Regions from separate parts of the Peribacillus sp. R9-11 genome, predicted to be linked through region 2. Evidence: riboswitches for the same ligand, from Rfam matches in the RefSeq annotation. Region 2 holds a riboswitch; the other holds the start of a gene.
What was found. Region 2 has a riboswitch for magnesium ahead of mgtE (magnesium transporter). Riboswitches for the same ligand answer to the same signal wherever they lie in the genome.
Positions count from the first base shown of each region.

Region 1: it holds a riboswitch for magnesium, as region 2 does, so the genes downstream of both, corA (magnesium/cobalt transporter CorA) here and mgtE (magnesium transporter) in region 2, are expected to answer to the same signal.

Region 1 covers NZ_CP133763.1:2,104,464-2,107,896, reverse strand. The annotation lists gene RE409_RS10335 (S-Ena type endospore appendage) at 1-36, shown strand, start outside; partial or broken gene RE409_RS10330 (cation transporter dimerization domain-containing protein) at 194-364, shown strand; M-box (ykoK) riboswitch at 1,187-1,348, shown strand; gene corA (magnesium/cobalt transporter CorA) at 1,569-2,540, shown strand; gene RE409_RS10320 (hypothetical protein) at 3,097-3,258, opposite strand.
Region 2 covers NZ_CP133763.1:1,502,422-1,505,854, reverse strand. The annotation lists gene RE409_RS07255 (DUF2306 domain-containing protein) at 200-682, opposite strand; gene mgtE (magnesium transporter) at 867-2,225, opposite strand; M-box (ykoK) riboswitch at 2,511-2,676, opposite strand; gene RE409_RS07245 (sulfate/molybdate ABC transporter ATP-binding protein) at 2,814-3,433, opposite strand, start outside.

The sequences.
Region 1 (3,433 bases), 600 kb from region 2:
GTATTAGATTTGCACTATTGCGTAAAATGCGCTTAGTTAAGACGAATAATCCAATTCACCATTGAGCCTTTGAATTTCTGCTTTATGATTATTCAGGATACGGCGGCGGTTACGAAGGCTGCTGCAAAATAGTATGAAAAAAGCCGACCTTTATTGGTCGGCTTCTTCAGCTAACCTGCCCCGTTAGTTGCATAAAAAAATTAAAGAGCGAAACTACGGAAATAATGAAGTGATAGATGTTGTCATTCTTGTTAATTCTACGTTAGATATCAAAGAAGCTCATGATATTTCACCCCATGTGGAGGAAATAATAGTTAAAGATTACGGAGTGTATCGTGTTCATGTCCATGTAGAGCCAAATTAATAAGTTAGCAATTAATATGTTATCTTTCTTCTATTTGCAACTCCCGTGTGCTAGGATTGTTCTTTCATAATAGATCGCTTCAATGGAGTAATGAAAAAAGGCTATTTTCTCAATTTAATGTGAGAAATTAGCCTTTTTAATATTGTAATTTCCTTAACGTTGTAAAACCGCATTTTCCTGACGCTACCCCTTAAAGAAAAAAATAAACCTCTTTTTTAAACGGCACTGAATTAGTACCATAACCCGTCCTTCAAAAAATATCTGCAAATACTCTGTTTAAATCTTAATAAACAATTAGTTCCAAAGTGATTATCAATAAGGTTGGAGGTGCGATAGCTAATCTTCCTCCAATCTTTTATTTAACAAAGTCTCGCTGTTTTTAATAAGTCATTCAAACAAGCAAGCTAGTTTACATAAACCACCTTATCAGAAGTAAATCCATTGGAACCCTCGATTCCAATGAATTTTTCTATTTAGGTACTTGTCCAAACTCTTTTCATCCTTTTACATAAACTGGTGATATAACCTCTTCTAACGCAAACATGATTTAAATAAAAAAGTATTATTATCATTTATCCCCTCAAGCGACTGGAGCTACTGAAGACACAGGACCAACCTTTTTAGCAGCCATCATGTTACCGGGGAACTCATCTTAATAGTATTCTTTATCACTAAATAACGCTTGAAACTCCTTATCATCTGCGAAACATCGAAAAACAAATCCATTGAGCAATCTTGTCTTACCCAAACAATTACCTCTATAAATGGAGTGAACTCATCTTTTAATGGTTATTTTCTAACCTTAGGGTTAACTTTAGTTGAATAGTCTTCTGTTAGGTGAGGCTCCTGTATAGAGATACGTTGCATCCCAAAAATGTCGAAAGGCGCAGATGGGTCAACAGGAAAAATCGGATTATGGTTTTTCTTAATGTAGCTGGTAAAACCTATGCTATACAATGCTAAAACTCAACAAGGGGAGAACATTTAAGCATTTTTTTTTGTTTTTTATGGGCTCCTTTCTGTGTGAAAGGAGCCTTTATATTTTGGAGGTGAGGAATGCATGGGCACTGACGACCCCAATTCGTTGGAAAAACGCAAGTCGACAACAAGAAAGAGGCAACGAAGGTGTTCATGTCCTCTTGTAACAACTAAGAAGACTCATAACCTTTAATGCCTTGATCTATAACGCGAGGTGTAATGTAATATGATTAAAATGTATTTATACGATCATGAGAACCAAGAGATGACCACTGAGTTTAACCTATCTAACGTGCAAGAGCATTTAAAACATCCTAATAATTTGTTGTGGATCGATATTTACGATGTAAAAACCCCTGAATTATATAAAGTGGCAAAGATTTTTGATTTTCACCCTTTAGCAATTGAGGATTGCCTGCATGACAGTCCTCGGGCTAAGATTGACAACTACGAAGATTACCAGTTCTTCGTTTTACATGCCCTTCGGTATAACGAGGAAGAAGATAAGGAAATTACGACCCTAGAGTTAAACGTATTTGTCGGCCCCAATTACGTAGTGACAATCCATAAAGAAAAATTGAAATGGCTTGGCCAGATGGATGTGATTTGTTCTAAGAACACAAAATACATGGATAAGAGTGCAGATTTTCTTTTGTATGCTCTTGTAGACGGCATAACGGATGAATACTTTCCGATTCTTGACCGCATTAACATCCGTATTGATGAACTAGAAGATGAGATTTACGATGAAGAAATAAGGGGAGTGACAGAAGAATTCCTTGCACTAAAAAGAACAATCATTTTAATTCGACGCGTCATCCTTCCTCAGCGTAGGATCTTCATGACTGTGGACGGAAAGTGGAAGTTTGAAATACGGGAAGAAAATGCGCCGTTTTATGTGGATTTAATTGACCATCTCGAGAGGATAGTGGACTCTACTGAAACGTACAGAGATCTTGTAAACAGTGCTTTGGAGACGTATTATTCCATTATTAACGCAAAATCCTCTGAAAAGTTAAACGTTTTGACCATCATTTCAACCGTAATGTTACCATTAACTTTCGTAACCGGTTTTTTTGGAATGAATGTTCCTTTACCCTATCAAGATTCTCCATTCTCAACGATTATCATTTTAGGGATCTTAGTCATTTTAACCTGGGGCATGTGGAAATACTTTAAAAAAAATCGCCTGTTATAATTATAAAATATTCAAATTAAAGAGGTCTCCAAAAGGTGTAATCTTTTGAGTACCTTCGGATAAAATGGGTACCCATTTCAAAAGAGGTTGGGTACCTTTTATTTAGATAAAAATGTTCCTGCAAACTCATGGAAATCAACACCTAATTTTATTTATTCATAGTTCGTAAAAGTTAATGTTAATTTGCGAACGTTCGCAAACTGTTTTATTACTAAAACGAACACTAAAGCTGGCTGTTTTGTAAAGAAATAGCACCGTTCAGAATTGTCTACTTTTACGAACCTACAGCTTTCATAATTAGATAAATAAAGATGAAATAGAAAAAGCTCTAGTGGTAAATCTAGGGCTTTTTATTGATCATCTAGCAAACCCTTGCTACATCAAGGTTGTATAAAATCCTGAATAAAGGATAAAAAACACACAAACGCCAAACTATTGAACCATATGGGTTTGGCGTTTTTGCTATCTTCTTATAGTTGACTTTATGTTAACTAGTATAGAGCATTCATGTGTTCCTTAGAAACCTTATTCAGCAAAAGGGCCAAATTGCAGAAGATCATTTTCCAATCAGTCTCGTTAAAGCTATCCCAAGAAATCCAACACCCATTCCTATCAGCCATCCGTTGTGGGAACTTCCTAACAAATCTCCCACTCCTCCACCAAGAAACATGCAGCCAACGAATACTAATCCTCCAACGCCCCATTTCTTCCGATCCATAATTCGATCACATCCTTTCAATAAAACATATGCTTTTAGCTAACTAACCTTTCTTGAATATGATATGTTAATTATTTTGCTAGAGGTGGTATAGTTGTTTGGCTTAGGATCAGCAATGGTCAGGGAATTCAAAAGATGGAAATTGACGACTTTGAAGGCATTGTAGGAGGTGAAT
Region 2 (3,433 bases):
TGTTGAAGAACAATTAGACGATGTTGTTGTTCTTTTGTCTGAATAGTTCGGATGGTAAAGTAAGGGTTCAGCCGAGATACGTATAAAATGGGTCATAATCTAGAGAGTTTATTTCCAGTTATACTTCGTTTTTTTTGTAACAGAATCTTCTTTTCAATTCTCGATTCTCTAAAGATGAATAAAGATTTTTATGCAACTATTATTGTATAAACTCTTTTGGTTTAGTCCGACTGCTATAACGCCTACTTACTATAGTAATGAGTGGTGTTCCAATGATTGTAGGTATAAACCATAATAAGAGAGAAGGGATTTCATTCACTAATGGAATCTTTGAACCATTAACGACTAAAGTAGCCGTAATAATTCCAATATAAGACCCTAACATTCCTCCTATATGCATCTTCAACCAATTTCTCCAACGTAGTTTTCTTGCTAAGTATCCCAAAAGAACTAAGCTATAAGAAAAAATTGCAATATAGAAAAGATAAGCACTTTCTGACCAGTTCACGATTGCCATTACAAGAGAGGTTATGAAAATTACAAGATACCCACCATGATACACTTCTCCAATGGTAGTATGATTGCCTTTCTTTTTCTTTGCTATTGATGCTATCGCCCCTGTCAATAAACAAACACAGCCTGCAATAATGTGAATGACAAGCAGAACAGTAACAACGCCCATTCAGTTATCGCCCCTTGAGATAATTTGATTATTTCTATTACCATTTTTCTGCAAATAATTGGTTGAATATGTTAACATTCATTATTACTATTCTGCTATTTAGCGTAATATCCATTATTTCAAATTATTATAATTATTTATTTTTAAAGAATACCATGAAGAACAGAATTTAATCGTGGTTTTACTACATCAATTTTGAAATAAACATTGTTGCAATGCCAAAGTAGATAAGTAACGATAGAATATCATTTAGAGTTGTAATTAATGGACCAGAGGCCACTGCTGGATCGATGTTGAATTTATATAATATTAGAGGAATAATGGTCCCAGCTAAAGTCCCAATAATTAGGGTCATAACTAATGAACTTCCAACCACTAACCCTAGAACAGGATTTCCTTGCCAAACAAAAGCTATAATGGAAATTAATATTCCACAGGTAATGCCTATTATCAATCCAACTTTAAGTTCTCGGATAATAAGTCTAAAAACAACTCCTTTATCCGTATCAGTAGTAATTAGACCTCTTACAACAACAGCTAATGATTGAGTACCTGTATTTCCAGTCATCCCTGCTATCATCGGCATAAAGAAGGCAAGTGCAACAACTTTAGACAATGTTTCTTCAAAACCACTAATAATAGTTCCAGACACTAATCCGATAAATAAAAGTAAAATAAGCCAGGGAAGTCGGCGATACGCAGCCACATGTGCCTTCGTGTCAAAATCAATAGCTTTACCAGATGCCGAAAGTTTTTCGATATCTTCGTTTGCTTCCTTAATGACAACGTCAATAATATCATCAACGGTTACAATTCCTAATAACTCATTATTATTATCTACAACAGGAATTGATAAAAAATCATAACGCTCAATAACATGTGCTACCTCTTCTTGGTCTTCATAAGCGAATACGGAGATAACTCTACTGTACATAATATCTTGTATTTTTTCATTCTCATCATTTATTATTAAATCTCGATATGAGACTACACCTACTAATTTTTTATCGTTATCAATTACATACAGATAGTTAATCGTTCCCGAGAACTCCGCAAATATTTTAAGTTTTTCAACTGATTCACGAACCGTATAGTGTTGAGGGATCCACACAAAACGGTTTGTCATTATTCGTCCTGCCGTTTCAGGGGGATAATTCATGATATTTTGAACGATTTTAGATTCTTCTTGTTTCATACCTGAAAGAAGTTCTTCAATTTTATCCGGAGATAGGTTCTCTAACAATGAAGCTAAATCATCATTATCCATTAGATCCATTACTTGACCTGATTTTTCAATTCCTAATTTAGTAAGAATTTTTAATTGATGTACTTTTTCAAGTTCCTGTATTAGTTCCGCGATTTGTTCTGGAGTAAGAAACAATAAGAAACGTGTATGATGTTTTTCTGGAAGCCCCTCAAAAATTCGAGCAATATCATAAGGTTGGAGTTCTTCTAATATTGCTTGAAATTCTTTCTTTTTTCCTTCTTTTAATGCTTTTATGATTTGAAGAGTTATTTGGTCTTCAGTCATGTCTTTTATCATCTTCACCACTCCTTTTTTGAGGAGCAAAAAATATTTCCCCTTAACGATATATTAAAAGTAAGAAAAATATTTTATAATTCCCCTTCCTTAATCTTTGTATTTATTTGATATTTATTATGCTTCGAGTATAAGGTCGTGAATAGTTATCCACTATCCTCACCTCCCAGAAAAATATAAAAACACCTCCATTACAAATGGAGGTGTTCACACGGTACATTTACGTACATTTCTGAATGACAAATACACATACGTACATTGTCTGAATGACAAATACATAGCAGAAATCCTGTTCCTCCATTCGTAGAGCTTTAGCACTGTGTGGCATAGGACAACGCCAGCTACATTAAAAACCACCTTATGTCGATGGTTTCTGTTGACCCATTGGCGTCTTTCGACATTTTTGGGCAGTAGCATATCTCCTACACAGGAGCCTCACCTAACGAGGATATTTAGTTTACCAATCCACTCTAAAAGAGTTTCTTTTAGAAGTCAATGTTTTTTTATTAATAAAATTAGATATTGACGCTAGTTAATGATAATAAAAAAACCGCTAATTAGCGGTTTTTTGGTTAACTTATCGACTTCCTGTTAGATTCCAGCCATATAGTCAACAAAGACCTTCAATTCTTTGGGCCGGACAAACACTATTTCTCCTTTTTTTAATTCAAGATTATTATATTGTTCTTTAGTAAGTTCGATTTCAAGCGGTTCATTTATATCCTGACGAATCACTTCAATACGGACAATAGGTCCAATTGTATGAATATGGTCAATAACAGATGCAATCGAATCCGTTTCTAATGATTCTCTTTCTATGATAAAGTTATGAGCTCTTACATAACCAGTACTCTCTCCATCCTCACTGTCTGGAACATGTATTTCCACATTTCCTGTTGCCAATTTCCCTTGATGAACCTTGCCCTTGAAAAGATTGACACTACCGAGAAAATCGTAAACAAATGGATTCTTGGGTTGATCATATACTTCTTCCGGAGTTCCAATCTGTTCAATTTTCCCTTCATTCATGATTACAACTCGATCAGCAACATCCATCGCTTCTTCCTGATCATGTGTTACAAAGACACTCGTAACATTGAATTCATCATGAAGTCTTCTTAGCCAACGCCTAAGTTCCTTACGCACTTTAGCATCCAGTGCCCCGAATGGTTCATCAAGCAAAAGAATATTCGGCTCTACAGCAAGAGCCC